DNA from 2 places in the Mesobacillus sp. LC4 genome. Region 2 is predicted to be linked to the other one. Evidence: riboswitches for the same ligand, from Rfam matches in the RefSeq annotation. Region 2 holds a riboswitch; the other holds the start of a gene.
What was found. A riboswitch is a leader RNA that binds a small molecule or an ion and turns the genes downstream of it on or off. The one in region 2 is predicted to bind cyclic di-GMP.

Region 1: it holds a riboswitch for cyclic di-GMP, as region 2 does, so the genes downstream of both, AB5I83_RS11975 (anti-repressor SinI family protein) here and AB5I83_RS20990 (hypothetical protein) in region 2, are expected to answer to the same signal.

What each region holds. Positions count from the first base shown of each region.
Region 1 is NZ_JBGCUB010000003.1:221,996-230,014, forward strand. It holds gene AB5I83_RS11945 (MurR/RpiR family transcriptional regulator) at 1-270, opposite strand, end outside; gene map (type I methionyl aminopeptidase) at 486-1,235, opposite strand; gene AB5I83_RS11955 (type 1 glutamine amidotransferase domain-containing protein) at 1,597-2,115, opposite strand; gene AB5I83_RS11960 (late competence development ComFB family protein) at 2,323-2,598, shown strand; gene treR (trehalose operon repressor) at 2,747-3,472, opposite strand; gene AB5I83_RS11970 (helix-turn-helix domain-containing protein) at 3,767-4,087, shown strand; gene AB5I83_RS11975 (anti-repressor SinI family protein) at 4,188-4,316, opposite strand; cyclic di-GMP riboswitch class I at 4,346-4,431, opposite strand; gene AB5I83_RS11980 (helix-turn-helix domain-containing protein) at 5,075-5,410, shown strand; gene AB5I83_RS11985 (nitrous oxide reductase accessory protein NosL) at 5,666-6,292, shown strand; gene AB5I83_RS11990 (ABC transporter ATP-binding protein) at 6,623-7,339, opposite strand; gene AB5I83_RS11995 (ABC transporter permease) at 7,332-8,019, opposite strand, start outside.
Region 2 is NZ_JBGCUB010000009.1:80,803-88,821, reverse strand. It holds gene nadE (ammonia-dependent NAD(+) synthetase) at 1-478, shown strand, start outside; gene AB5I83_RS20995 (hypothetical protein) at 528-872, opposite strand; cyclic di-GMP riboswitch class I at 1,082-1,166, shown strand; gene AB5I83_RS20990 (hypothetical protein) at 1,434-1,658, shown strand; gene AB5I83_RS20985 (nucleoside triphosphate pyrophosphohydrolase) at 2,066-2,401, shown strand; gene AB5I83_RS20980 (DoxX family membrane protein) at 2,445-2,960, opposite strand; gene AB5I83_RS20975 (DinB family protein) at 3,216-3,665, shown strand; gene AB5I83_RS20970 (hypothetical protein) at 3,760-3,978, shown strand; gene AB5I83_RS20965 (HIT family protein) at 4,754-5,149, shown strand; gene AB5I83_RS20960 (serine hydrolase) at 5,371-7,065, shown strand; partial or broken gene AB5I83_RS20955 (glycoside hydrolase family 3 N-terminal domain-containing protein) at 7,118-8,019, shown strand, end outside.

The DNA.
Region 1 (8,019 bases), on a different contig from region 2:
TTCATGGATATTCTTGATCGGTTCCACAAGCTCACTCGCCAGGGCGATTTTGAAAGCTTGATATCCTCTGAATCCAAGCCTTTTGCAAAAGCGGAAAATCGTCGCTTCGGCAACAGAAGCATGCTCCGCAAACTCGGTGATCGAAAGATGGATGATTTCCTGCGTGTTTTTCAATATGTAATCTGCGACCGCCTTCTCCTTGGAGGAAAGCGATGAGTAGATAGCGTTAATTTTCACGACCACATTTTGTCCATTTAGTTCACTGGCCATATTTCCTCCCCCTTTTCTGACGACTTTATCTTACCAATAAAATTTCATCTTTATTTGCAGAAGATGAAAATTTTTTTCACCTTGCATAAAAAAGTCGGGCCAAACTTTGGTTCAGCCCGATGCTTATTCTGTCCTGACAGAATCGTAACTAACTATGATTCGATACGAAGCATTTTTATTAATACAACCAACCTTTTATTCATCCGATGCAGTTATTAATCCTGTTCTGTTAAAATGACGGGACCATCCTTTGTGATCGCAATCGTGTGCTCATACTGGGCAGACAGTTTGCCGTCGACCGTTCTTGCAGTCCAGCCATTGTCATCCATCTTCGTTTTCCACTCTCCGATATTGACCATTGGTTCAATCGTGAACACCATGCCCTCCTTGAGCCGCGGCCCTTTTCCAGGCAGCCCATAGTGCGGAATATCCGGCTTTTCATGGATTACAGAACCGATTCCATGTCCGATGAATTCACGTACAACCGAAAATCCCTCGCCTTCCACATAGGACTGGATCGCATGGCCGATATCCCCAACACGGTTGCCCGGCACTGACGCGGCAATGCCACGATATAATGCCTCTTTTGTCACTTCCATAAGCTTTTGCGACTGCTCGCTGATATCGCCGACTGCATAGCTCCAGGCGGAATCGGCAAGAGCCCCGTTCAGGTTGACGACCATGTCGATCGTCACAATGTCGCCATCCTTGAGAGCCTCTTTTCGGGGAAAACCGTGGCAAACCTCATCATTGATGCTTGCGCACGTTGCATATTGATAGTTCCGGTAGCCTTTTTGCTGCGGAGTCGCCCCATTCTTTTTCAAATACGCCTCCACAAACTCATCAATTTCCCAGGTCGTAACCCCAGGCTTAATCATTTTGCGCAGCTCTTTATGAACAGAAGCAAGCAATTTTCCAGCTTCCTTCATATTTTCAATCTCTCGTGCCGACTTTAAAACAATCATTCCTTCATCTCCCTGATTCATTTCATCCTCTATATTATCTTATACGTAAAATTTCTCAAAATGAACCAGTTCATCACAAGGTAAAAGAAAAACAGCCATTTTCATTCGATTATTTTATGGGTAATAGATTCTTAATCAAATCTCCGAAAAGATTTTTCAGCTAGTATTTGATTTTATAGCGAGTTTTTCTTTTATATAGCGAGTTTTTCATTTATATAGCGAGTTTCTTGTTTATATAGCGACTTTTCCATTTTTATAGCGAGTTTCTCGATTTTATAGCGAATTGGAGATTCCACTCGTTTTTTCCCAGTTTGCACACACAGTAAAAAACCCTTCTGCCTCAGCAAAAGGGTTCTTACTTTTATTTTTCCAGCACTTTAAGTGATTCGCGGTTGAACGCCGGAATATCTTTCGGTTCTCTGCTTGTGACAAGCTGGTTGCAGCAGACGACGACTTCCTTGTCCATGTATTTCGCTCCGGCATATTCCATGTCGACGCGGATGGATTTGTATCCGGTTGCGCTTCGGCCTTCGAGCGTCTTGGCTGTCAACAATAGTTGTGGACCATGGCAAATCGCGAATACCGGTTTCTTCTCATCCATGAAGTACTTGGCGAATTGCACGAATCGATCATCCCCGCGCAGCTGGTCAGGTGAGAACCCACCAGGGATGAATAGTGCATCGAAATCTTCCGGCTTGACGTTGTCGATGCTTTCGTCAATCTTGACCTCTGCTTTGCCTTGCTTGCCTTTTACTGTCTTGCCTTTTTCTTTTTCGATTGTCATAACTTCATGCCCAGCTTCTGTAAAAGCGCGTGAAGGCTCTAGATATTCCACATCTTCAAATAGATCGGTTATTAAACAGGCAATTTTTTTACCCATAGAATCAACATCTCCTTTTGTGTGTAAAATTCTACCCCTAATTAAAATTCCCTGTCTGCTCCTGATGAAACATCTTGTTGACACTTCCATATTTTTGTATAAACACATGTAATTAGACCCATCTTATAACGATGATAAAAAAAACATTTTATATTTCCGTCATTCAACTATAATTTAACTTAGGACATCAATAGGGAGAGAGGCATCATGAATTTTAGTTATGTCAACGTAATGGAAGAGGTCGTTTCGACTCTTGTCAATGTGCTGATGCTGAGCCCGGATTACCAGACTTTCTGCAGTTGCCAGAAATGCCGGAACGACATCATCGCCATCAGCCTGAACACTCTTCCAAGTCACTATGTCACGACAGAAGACGGCCGAAAGATGGTCTATGAGCAGCTTAATACCCAAGAGAACAGATCCTGGATCAATAAAAGGATCATCAGTGCCATCCATCTCGTCGGGAAGTATCCGAAGCATTAAACCGGAAGAGCATAGAGTCTTCCTGGAACTGGAGTATTTCATCAGAAAAACGAGGCGTCTTTTGATGAGCAACGGGCGGAAATTAAATAAATAAAAGCTGCCATGATATTGCCTGGTTCATCCGGCATCCATAATGGCAGCTTCTTTTTTATATAGACTGTGTATCCATACGTCTTGCAAAGTCCACGAATCGGAACTTGTCAGGGCGGTGCCTGGACTCAGTATATTGGAATAGGGTGGCATCATCAAAATGAATATAATTTTTCACGATGACGATTGCATGGAACCCTTCCATGTCAAGTAGCTCTCGGTCCTCTGCGCTTGGTTCCTCCACTGTGAATTCTTTCTTCGCAAAACTGATTTTCTTCTCAAGCTGCCCTTCAATATACTCGAATATCGAGTTCTCGCATTTCTGGCGGGACAGTCCTAGCACATGCCTTTCTACCAGATAATCCTTATCGAGGATCACTCGTTCTTCATCAATATGCCGGACTCTTTTTACCTTCCAGACCTTTTCATCATTACCAACATTCAATTCCCTGGCGATTTCCTGGCCGGCCAGCTCGAGAGTGAAATCCTCCACTGTCGTTTTCGCCTTTCCACCCATATTCTCTGCCAGTTCTTTAAAACTAATCAATCCGGTGATCGGAAACTGATGCCGTTTCAAATCGAGGACAAGTGAACCTTTGCCGCGGATTTTTTGGATGAAGCCATTTTGGGCAAGCAGATTCAGTGCTTTGCGGATGGTTTCCCTCGAGGTTTGATACATATCCGCAAATTCATTTTCAGATGGCAAAATCGTTTTTGCTGGATAATTTCCTTCCTGGATCTGTTTCGCAATTTCTTCATAGATTAATAAATATTTTTTTTGCATAATACATCACCGTACCTTGTCTGATTGCTACCATTTTACCTTTTTTAAGTCCGTTTGAATACAATAGACAATCGTGTTTGTCTTTTTCAAAAAAACTTCATAAAATCATCTACAACTTCAAATACAATCGCCGATATAAAAGCTGCGAGTTTTTTCCCAATAAGTTTTTTTCTAAAAGTGAACCAAAAAATCTTGGTGTTGGTTATAATTGTTCTATAAGGTGTTCTTAATATGGAACTATTTTATCAGATTTGTTATGATATAACTATAAATTGATAAGGTGTGTGGATAACAGTGATTGGTGAACGCGTCAAAAAACTTCGACAAGAGAAACGAATGTCCTTATCCGAATTGGCAGAACAAGCTGGCGTGGCAAAATCATATTTGAGCTCACTCGAGCGAAATCTTCAGACAAATCCTTCAATACAATTCTTAGAAAAGATCGCTGGAGTACTGAATGTGCCAGTGGACCATCTCATTCATGAACAACCCGATAAAGAAAACATGGATTCAGATTGGGTCAATCTTGTAAAAGAAGCAATGGATTCGGGGATCACAAAGGATCAATTCAAGGAATTTCTTGAATTCAATAAATGGCGACTTCATAATAAATGATATCCAGGACAGCTTAGATGGCTGTCCTTTTTTGTGCAAAATAAAAAGCACCTCCATAAGAGCTGCCCGATTGCACTTCTAATCTCTATGTATAAATTCCTCAGCTATTTTTCGTCTGCGTTAAAAACTCCCTGATTTCTTCTTTGTTAATTCCCATTTCTAATGCTTCCATTATAAGCTGCATCCATTCTGTATCCAGTTCTTCGAAAACTACCTGCTCTTTAATCAAGTTCTTCCCCCCAAAATACAGTTAGTATTCCAGGCAGCCCGGCCATCATAGTACATTGCACCTTAGATCCGTGACTTTGCGTCCTAGTTTTTCAACAAGTTTGCCTTTTTCTGTACCTTTTTACTCACTTTTAAGTCCCAATGTCATTGTACCGTGTTCTATATATTTAACATGTAAGTATTTGTCGCCTGCAATAGAAGGTTTTTTTCTTTTTTCTTCCAAATGATTACAAAATCATAGCAAGAAAGAGTATTTTTCTGAAAATTACAATGATTTAGATAAGATTTTTTGTCAAATAATATCTCTAATTGTTGAACTCTTTTTAATTTTTTACCCCCATAAACTCAAGGGTTGGCCATTTTTTTGTACTTTTGCTTTTTCCAGTCCGACATAATGGCCACTTTTTCAAGACTGATGGCATTAAAAAATGGATATCTCGTTAAATCATTCCCGCAAATCGGGCAGATCCATTCTCCTGCCTCACTGCTGCTAAACGAAGGACGATTGCAACGATCACAATTCTTTCTGTACACGACATCCTGCCTCCTTTTTAAGTGGCTTACTACCTCATTCCACTGAAGTATAGTTCATTTGTACCAATCTTGAAAAAGTCTAAAATATGGCGAATTTTCTTAAAAAAGAACAAAAATCGTTCTTTTTTAAGAAAATACTCTGTTTATCTCAGTTTCTTGTATTTTTAAAAGAACTAATTTGTTCGTTATAATGAATTAATAGATGAATTTAAAGGAGATTGCCATATGACGGTTGGCGAAAAAATTAAAAACTTAAGGCTGAAGAAGAAGTATTCAATTAGTGAGCTCTCTGAAAAAGCGAATGTATCCAAATCCTATCTCAGTTACATTGAAAGGGGAATACAGGGTAATCCCTCACTTCAGGTGCTTTCCCGGCTCGCAGACAATCTAGATACAAGTGTTGAGTATTTGATGGGACAACAAAATACGAAAGCTTTCCTGAAGCCTGTTGATGAGGAATGGGCTGGACTCGTTGATGAAGCCATAAAAAATGGAATAAGCAAAGAGGACTTTGCTTATTATGTGGATTTCATGAAGTTTCAAAGCAGGAATAAACAGTAAGCTTATATACTAAAATACAAATTAAAATCGCTCTTTAGACCAAATATTTCACGATATTACCGCTTATCTTTTTTTGAGCCGACAAAATACATAGTCACTCCCCCATGCACTGTGACCTGGCATATTTACGGTGCCAGAAATCTGTCACAAAATATTCATAAAAACAATGTACTTCTCACGTTTTCCCCATTGATTTTTCGCATTTTAATCACAACTCCTTGATAGGATTAAATTCGATCAAAGGAGGAGAATGGAATGAAGAAACTATTTGCTGTCATGATAGCATTCTTATTAATGATCATTGTTTCTGCTTGCGGAGATGAAGCGGCTGAAAACGAACAGAAAGATGAACAGGAGACTGCGGCAACAGAAGTTAAGCACGAGGAGAATGATCACGATCATGGTGATGGCCCTCATGAGCCTGGTGCCGAAGATGTTTGTGCCTTCTGCAATATGAAAGTATACGATGAAGCTGACCCAATGGGTGTATTTACAGCCCAGGCTAAAACGAAAGACGGCGAGTATGTATTCTTTGACGACTCCGGATGTCTGTTGAATATCGCACGGCGTGATGATGTGGAATTCGAGGAAAAGTGGGTGCGTGATTACATTACATCTGAATGGATTGACGCCGACTCCGCTACTCCAGTAAAAGCAGATCTTAAAACACCTATGAAATACGGCTACGCATTCTTCAAGGACTCAGAAAGTGCCGAAAAATTCATTTCAGAAAACAACGGCAAGAACCCTGCTACCGCAACATGGGAGCAAATCGACCAAATCGCAAAAGAACGCTATATGAAAAAAATGAAGATGAACAACGATAGCATGGATAAGGATAGTAATATGGATGGCGACAGTGAAGAGGAAAGTGGCCATTAAGTTGTGAAATTATACTTAATAATAGGCTCTGTTAATGCAAAATGTTGTTTACAACCCTGTTGATTGCAGTGGAATGCGCGTAGACTCCTCCGAAAATGCTAACGCATATTCATCGTGCGTGGGCAGGTTCGAGGAAGTAACTCAATTTCCTGCGGGCTTAGCTGGTCAGATGAGACCCCGCAGGAGCAAAGCGACGAGGAGGCTCAGCGCCAGTCCCGCGGAAAGCGAAGCGCCTGGAACGAAAATCAACAGTCTAGTTAAACAGAGCCTAATAATAAAATCCCGGTGCAGAAATCAGCACCGGGATTTTTCACATAGTAGTAAAGATTGTCATGAACTATGAAAGAACACTTTTTCGAGCGGCGTATAGACACCCTCTTTTTGAACCAGTGATGATACTGAATCACAATACTGCAATTGCCCCTCCTGCATGAACGCTGCCCTGTCTGCCAATTCCTCAACAAGACTAAGGATATGGGTAGTAAAGAAAATCGTCCTGCCCTGCTTCTTCTCTTCCTGGACAATTTCCTTAAACCGGTAAACCCATAATGGATCCAGTCCATTGGTTGGTTCATCGAGGATTCGCAGCGGAACATCCGGCAACAGTGCCTGTGCCAATGAAAGCCGCTGCTGCATTCCTTTAGAGTATTGTTTGATCTGCATGTTTTTCACATCATATAGCCCAACCTGCTGCAGGGTTGCGATTACTTTCTCATTATTTATTCCTCGTAATCTCGCAAAAAAAATCAAAACTTCCAAACCTGTCAGCTGGCGAGGAAAGAGCATTTCATCCGGCATATAGGAAAATAGGTTCTTGAAGTCCTGTTTTTGCGGGTCGATGACCTGGCCGTCCATCAAGACCTTGCCAGCAGTCGGTTTCATCATTCCTGTGAGCATCTTGATCAACGTACTCTTCCCCGCTCCATTGCCGCCGCAGAGAGCAAAGATTTCGGGCTTTTCAATGGTAAAGGTTATGTCATTAATCCTTTTCGTTTCACTATAATGCTTGGCCAACCCTTCAATCCTGATCCATTCTTTGCTATTCATCACCAACCCCCCGTTTCGTCCTGTACACAGTGTATAGGACTGGCAGTACCATCCAGAGCAAAACAGCCAGAATAAACATCATTCTTCCTGTCCAGCCATCTGCCCAGATCGTTAAATCATATAATCGCGGCCCAAATACTGAAGCTCCGTCCAGCGAAAGGATCGACTGGACGCGGATTAACTCCACCGGATTCAGAAAGATGGACACAGTCAGCATTGGCAGCAGCCATTGCTTCATCAGGAACATGCTTAATCCCATAATGATAAATTCATAGAAAAGCACAAGGAAAGCCCAGACAATCAGGCTTATGCCCAGTGCCTGGAATCGCGTCTTGGCGATTATGCCAATCATCATAGCCAGCGACAGGAAAATCGCCGAGAGCAGGATCGAATACAGATAAAATAATATCAGCAAGGAAACAGAGACTCCTCCGCCGACGAAGAAAATGACGAGCAATGCTGCACCATAGCCAAACGTCAAAACAGACCAGATGGCAGCAAACAGTCCTGCATACTTTCCAAGGATAACGGTCCACGGCGAAAGCGGATAGGTCATTAGCAGCATTAGCCCGCGATCTTCCTTTTCACCAGACAGAAACAAGCTGCCGATCAGCAATGACAGCAAGGGAATCAGCAGCAAGTTTATATTCAACAAGCTGGCCGTCATTCTGTTAAACCCA
Region 2 (8,019 bases):
CAATACACAGTTCGAGGAAGCGATTGGTGATCGAATGACGGACTTTAACAAGGGGAACGCGAAGGCAAGGATGAGGATGATTACCCAGTATGCCATTGCGGGACAGGATGGCTTGCTAGTGATCGGGACAGACCATGCTGCCGAAGCTGTGACTGGATTCTTTACAAAATACGGAGATGGCGGTGCTGATTTGCTGCCGTTATCGGGTCTCAACAAGCGCCAGGGCAGGGAACTGCTGAAGGCATTGAACGCAGAACCAAGACTGTACCTGAAGGAACCTACTGCCGATCTTCTTGACAATAAGCCGCTCCAATCAGATGAAACCGAGCTTGGAGTGAGTTATGAAGCAATTGATGACTATCTTGAAGGAAAGCAGATCGACGAAGCAGCAGCTGCCAAGATTGAGGGCAGATATCTTGCTTCAGAGCATAAACGGCATACGCCGGCATCCATGTTTGATTCATGGTGGAAGAAGTGAGCATAACAAAAGCCTGGCTGAGTTCGATCAATCAGCCAGGCTTCTCTAATTATTCCGATTGCGCGACTGCAAAAGGCGGAGTATCTTCTTTCTCCGTCACTTTGTCGATTTTATCGGTGAACATTTGGAAGACACGCTTTTTTTCTTCCAGTTCCTTGATATATTCTTTCAAGTCATTGAATTTCTCTTCAAATGGCTGATGGTATAATTCGCGGATTTTTCTGTTCAGGTCGGGGTTCACTGTTGACTGGACAACCTGCTTGGTGATGTTGAATTTATATGTATACACTTTTAGTTCATTCTTTACTTCTTCATACTCCGCATCAATTTCTTTAAGAATCTCTTCAATTTCTGCTTTCCATTCATCTAGCGACTTCTTAACATGCTGTTCCATAAGGATCCTCCTGCCATTCGCCTGTAATAAAGCTTCTTCCCTTCATTCTAGCAATAGAATTTTACATAGAGATTGCGGAGAGATTACAGTGTGAAAACAATCGAATTCTGCACACAAAATGAATATTTAATAGGAAAATAGACTCATCCTTGTAAAAAAATGGCGAAACTTGTTGAAATGATGGTTCTAAAGTTTTATATTTTAAGTAGAACTGAAAAAGGCAAACTTATCGAAAGGTAAGGACGCAAAGCCACGAGTCTAAGGCCATTTAGCTATGATCGTCGGGTTGCCAAAAAAGAACGGATGATAAAACCAATTTGTAGGCAAATGGTTATGAAAGACTATTTGACGTATGAAATCCGCCGTCCTTTTGGAGGATTTTTTTATTTTGACTGTTGCTAATGGCATAATAATGCAAAAAGGTGTCGATTTCACGTTTGCATCACGCGATAGAGGATAAATAATACTTAAGATACTTGACAGGACTAATAAAATAATTCTTTTGGCAGGTTTGGTTTTTGGTAAAGGTATTCAAAAAAAGAGTGGAAGGTGGAGGAATCATTGACTGTTTTATTTGGGACGGTAGAGTATTTTGAACAGGAAATTGAATTTCACTTAACTGAAATCGAAAAACGCGAGAAATTCCGGGAAGAAATCCAGCAAATTCAAAGGAAGCTAGAAGAAGAGCTTCGGAACGATTTTATCTGCGACGAGAAGTTAAGGATGGAATGTTTGCAAAATCTATCGAATGCTTGCAGTAAATTAACTGAAGATTACGTAGTTTGAAACTATTAAAATATGAAAGCCTGTGGTGCAGACCACAGGCTTTTTTAATTTCCATTGTTACCCAGATGCACAATTCTATATTTTAAGGCTCTGTTAACGCTAATTGTTGTTTTAATGCCCTGTTGATTATAGTGGAAGGCGCGAAGACTCCTCCGAAAATGCTAACGCATTTCCATCGTGCGTGGGCATGTTCGAGGAAGCTCAATCAATGTCCTGCGGGATGAGAAGTCATGGGGAGACCCCGCAGGCGCTTAAAGCGCCGAGGAGGCTCCCCGACTGCCCGCGGAAAGCGAAGCGCCTGGAACGAAAATCAACAGCCGGATTTAACAGAGCCTATTTTAAAAAGGTGTTTGAACCCGCAGTTTTAAGGATATGTTTAACAATAGGACAGCAAAAGGGGAGTAGACATGGAGAAAAAAGAATACAACAAACTTGTTAGAGATCTTTTTCCTGAATTGATGAAAGGGAAGGGAAAGAAGGTTGAATTTGAGATCTTAGATGGCAGTCAATATAGTGAGAAGCTCATGGAGAAATTCAATGAGGAAGTGGAGAAGTTCCGGAATACTGGAACGGACAGACTTCTAAGTGAAATCGTCGATTTGCTTGAAGTGGTGTATGCAATTGCTGAGCATCGAGGGATCACAGAATCTGAAGTGGAGTTCATGCGGCAGTTAAAGAAGAATCGCAGCGGCGGTTTCAGAAAAAAAATCCTGCTTAAAACAATAGAAGAAAGTTCCCAGTAAAAAAATGCCCTCAGCCTATTGGCGGAGGGCATTTCCTATATTGTTAAGCAGATTTATGTGCAGCTTCTGGTGTTTGTTTGAAAACAGTCTTGCGGATGAAAGGAACCACCCAGCGGTCCAAGCCGTATTTGGCAGCGTTGAAGCCAGAGAACAGGATGATGAAGCCAAAGAAGATGTCTGTTGGGTTATGAGAAACTGTTCCGGCAAGGAAGAAACTGAAGTTCATCACTAGTCCGAAGAACATGGCAGCAGTTGTCAAGCATCCAAGGATAAGTCCAAGTCCAATCAGGAATTCTCCCAGCGGAACGATGAAGTTGAAAAGATCGACATTCGGGATGGCAAAGCTTTCTAAGAAGTTAACATACCATCCATAAACCATGTTTCCGTCTGGACCCTTTACCGGGTTCGCAACAGCGTTTTTCAGATATCCTGTAGCGTCAAATCCCTCACCAGTCAATTTGCCCCATCCAGCAGTCATCCAGTTGTAACCAAGCCATACCCTAATCACAGTCAACAGGCCAGCAGCAATATTGTTTTCTCTTAACCATTTAGCGAACATCTAAATCGCTTCCTTTCAAAATATATAATGATTACACTCTTAAGATATCAAAGCAATTTATGGAAATCTGTGAATAATGTGTGAAGACACATATCAGCCATAATGTTTTGAACAAATTTTGTCAATGGATTTCCTTTAATGGGATTTAATACCTATAAGGGTATATTAGCGGTTCTCTATTTCCCTTGCCGCATAAGTTGGGAATATATAGAATAAAAATATAAAGAAGTACAAGCTGGAAAGGGGAAGTTCATGATGAGCGAGCTTTTATTCAAGCAATTTGAATTAACAAGAGGTTCTTTTTTGAAAAGCATTGAGGGCATCACTGCGGAACAGGCAGGTGTTCAGCCAAAAGGCTTCAATAATAACATCCACTGGCACATCGGGCATGTGCTGACAGTTACAGAACAATTCATGATGGGATATCCGAAAAAATCTAGTCATCTGCCTGCCAACTACATAGAGTGCTTCGGAAACGGTACCCGTCCATCCGAGTGGACTGGGGATGTTCCATCTGTGGATGTTTTGCGTGACCAATTGAAAGTGCAGCTGGGAAGGATCAAAGAAGTGCCGGCTTCTATGCTGGATGAGAAGCTTAAGAAGCCGTTCCTTGGGTTGGAGACTTTTGGAGAGCTTGCGAACATGGCATTATTCCATGAAGCCTATCATCTTGGTCAAATACACGCGATGAGAAAATTAGTTTAGTAATAGAATGGCAGGGTCCTATTTTGGGCCCTGTTTTTTGAAACCTGTTATCACTTATTACGTATTAGTAATATAAGGAAGGCAGGTGTGAGGAATGAGTAAGGATAAAGATTCATTGATTCTCAGAAGGTGGCTCTTCATATTCATTTCCTTTGCGATAGCTGGAGCACTGTTCCTTTTCATTGACATCACGTGGATCAGAAAGACACTTTCAGTCATCATGCTGTTGATTGGTTTTGTCGCTGCTGGATTTGTATACCAGTTTTATGAGACCTGGCTAAATAATTTAGGCAAGAAAAAGGATGGAAAATAAAGACTCACTTCTTAAATTGAAGTTGGACCATGATGGGTTATAGGAAAAAAGTTGCTGATATAGGTGGGTTGGGAAAGAATCAGCAACTAGGTTTTTTACTATAGCTAGGCGCAAAGCTGTCAAGAAAGCGTATTAATTAAGACAAGTTTCAGCCTGTAGAACGCAAAGCTGTCAAGAAAGCGCATTAATTAAGATAGGTTTCAGGCTGTAGGGCGCAAAGCTGTCAAGAAAGAGCAATTATTAAGACAGGTTTCAGGTTGTAGAGCGCAAAGCTGTCAAGAAAGCGCATTAATTAAGACAGGTTTCAGGCTGTAGAGCGCAAAGCTGTCAAGAAAGAGCAATAATTAAGACAGGTTTCAGGCTGTAGAGCGCAAAGCTGTCAAGAAAGAGCATTTATTAAGACAAGTTTTAGGCTGTAGGGCGCAAAGCTGTCAAGAAAGAGCATTAATTAAGACAGGTTTCAGGTTGTAGAGCGCAAAGCTGTCAAGAAAGAGCATTTATTAAGACAGGTTTCAGGTTGTAGAGCGCAAAGCTGTCAAGAAAACGCATTAATTAAGACAGGTTTCAGGCTGTAGAGCGCAAAGCTGTCAAGAAAGAGCAATAATTAAGACAGGTTTCAGGCTGTAGAGCGCAAAGCTGTCAAGAAAGAGCATTTATTAAGACAAGTTTTAGGCTGTAGGGCGCAAAGCTGTCAAGAAAATGCAATTATTTTGACAGGTTTCAAGCAGTAGAGAGCAAAGCTGTCAAGAATATCATGGAGCGGAGGCACTAAAATATGTACCAGGAGAACTGCCCATATTGCAATGTGCTTGCTGACGGAGAGCAGCAAATCACACTTGAGAATGAAACATGTTATTTTATCCAGAAGGAGTCGGAACAGCAGGTCCTGCAGGGGAGCGGGCTGATCATCCCGAAGCTTCATAAGCAGGATGTCTTTGAGTTATCTGAGCAGGAGTGGAATGATTCGCGGGAGTTGCTGCTGGGTGCAAAAAGGATTCTTGACGAGAAGTATGGACCTGACGGATACAGTGTAGGATGGAATACGGGGAAAGCAGGAGGACAATCGATTTTTCATGCCCATTTACATGTGATTCCGCGATTTAAGGATGAACCTCTTGCAGGCAAGGGAATCAGGTATTGGATTAAACAAAAGGACAACATGAGGAAATAATCAAGTTGGGAAAATTTCTGTTTAATTATTTGAATATTTTTACAAAAATGATTCTAAAATCCCGGGAGAGCAGTCCCGGGATTTTTCTATTATACGAAGCTGTTGGGTCTATAGTGGTATAGACATCTATACTGTTATTTAGATAGTCTAAGATTACAGCATGAAAGCCTTTTCAAAGTTTACGAGATTAAATGGAGCAAAAGCTCAGAAAAGGAGGAAACATGAGGAACAAATCGCTATCTATTGCATTGGCCGCAGTTCTTGGTACAGGGGCAATGGTTCCTGTGACATTTGCGGAAGGCAATCAAGTGCCAGGGGCAACAATTGAACAAAGGGAGGGCAAAGCAGGATTTGATAAGGTGCATCCGGTTTTTTCATGGGACAAGCCTGGTCCATTATCACCTATCCTTCATAAAGGGTCGGTTCGGGGAGCTGGCATGGTACAACAGCCTCTGGACGAAATTGATGGGCATATGGAAAGTATGATTGCTGATGGCGTGATGCCAGGTGCAGTCGCATTCGTTGCCCGCCGCGGACATATCGTGAAGCAGGAAGCCTACGGATATGCCTACAGATATGAAGATGACCAATTCACTGAATCTAGTGAACCAATCATGATGGAGGAAGATACAATTTTTGACCTTGCCTCTATCAGTAAAATTTTCACGACAACTGCAGCGATGATTTTGTACGACCAGGGGAAATTTGAACTCGATGACAAAGTTTCTAAGCATATTCCTGAATTCGCTGCCAATGGAAAGGAAGATGTCACAATCAGACAGCTCCTAACCCACACATCTGGTTTCACTGCATGGGTGCCACTTTATACAAAAGGCAGCAGCCGTGAGGACAGGATGGATTTCGTATTAGAGTATCCACTGAACAATGAGCCGGGAAGTACCTATACATACAGCGACCTCAACATGATCACGCTTGGTTTGCTGGTCGAAAGGCTCTCAGGACAGAGACAGGATGATTTTGTTAAACAATATATTACGGAGCCGCTCGGAATGACGGATACAATGTATAACCCGCCGGCTTCACTGAAAAAACGGATCGCCGCCACAGAATACCAGCCAGCTATTAATCGCGGATTGGTCTGGGGAGAAGTGCATGATGAAAACGCCTGGTCACTGGACGGTGTGGCAGGACATGCTGGCGTGTTCTCAACAGCGGAGGACCTGGCAAAGCTTGCCCATATGTATTTGAATGATGGCCGATATGGCAGCGAAGTTATTTTAAAGCAAGAAACTGTCAACTTGATCGTTGAAAACCAGATTCCGCAGTTCCCTGGTGACGACCATGGTTTAGGGTGGGAGCTTGCCCAGGGATGGTTCATGGATGCGTTATCCGAGGGAACTTCACTTGGACATACGGGTTATACCGGGACTTCAATTGTCGTGAACAGGAATAATGGCACAATTGCGATCCTGCTCACCAACAGAGTCCATCCGAGCCGCAGCACGGTTTCCACCAATGTCGCACGGAGACAGCTGGCAAGGCAGGTTGCTGATTCCATACCGGTAAATATTCCAGATGGGTCAGCGTGGTTTTCGGGTTATGGAGATAAGTTGCAACGTAAGATGACAACAGAAGTGAAACTGGACAAGCCTGCGACACTATCATTTGACACCTGGTATCGTATTGAAGCGGATGCGGATTATGGGTATCTGGAAATTTCTGAAGACGGTGAAAGCTGGGAGCAAGCTGCTATTTTTACAGGAAGCAGTGTGGATTGGAAGTCAGAGCAGGTTGAACTACCAGCAGGGACAAAACACATCCGTTTCCGCTATCAAACGGATAGCTATACGAATGGACGCGGCTGGTATGCCGACAATATCAGTCTAGTAACCTCCGATGGGGAAAAGGTGGAGCCTGAGTTTTCTGGAGAGGGCTGGAAGCAAAGGAAGTACTGATTTTAGTAATTTTTCATGAATTGGATAAAATATACAAAATGGAGGAGATACGATGAGGAAACTTAGCAAGCTAATGCTCTTTTCATTAGTGTTTGTGCTGTCTTTTTCACAGATCCTGCCCGGGGTTTCTTTGAAGAAGGCGAATGCCGAGGAAAAGAACACAGTGGAAGATCTGGTGATATATGAAAACATGCCTGAAGCGGATGCAAATCTCAAAGATGGAAACATTCAATTAAAGGCACTTCATGTGTATTCAGAAGGACATTTCATGCTGGCATCTGAAAACCTTAAGTGGTCTTCGGCGAATAAAAATGTCGCAACAGTAGACCAGGATGGAAATGTGGAGTTCACAGGACAGAATGGACGGACGTTCATTACAGTGACTGACGGTACCTTCAAGGACCGGATTGCACTCGATTATAAAGTGAAACCATCCTTTAAAGAAGAAGGGGAAAAAGGAAAGCCTCAATCCGAAGCGCTGGTCATCAAGCAGGAAGGCAAGCGCTATGATTTGATTGGCAATGCAATCAGCAAAATGACCCTGGAGGAAAAAACAGGACAGATGCTGATGCCGGATTTCAGGACCTGGAAGGGTGAAAATGTAACCGAAATGCTGCCGGAAATCCAGCAGCTCGTGAAAAAATACCATCTAGGCGGAGTCATCCTTTTCCGCGAGAATGTGGTGACAACTGAACAGACAGCACGACTAGCTTCCGATTATCAGGAGGCTGCTGAAAAATTCGGCCTGCTGCTGGACGATCGACCAGGAAGGCGGAATTGTCACAAGGCTCCAATCTGGGACGGATATGCCGGGGAATATGGCATTGGGTGCAACACGTTCACCAGAAATCGCTTATAACGTAGGGAATGCAATCGGCGAGGAACTGGCTTCCTTGGGGATCAACATGAACTTTGCGCCGGTTATGGATGTTAACAACAATCCGGACAATCCGG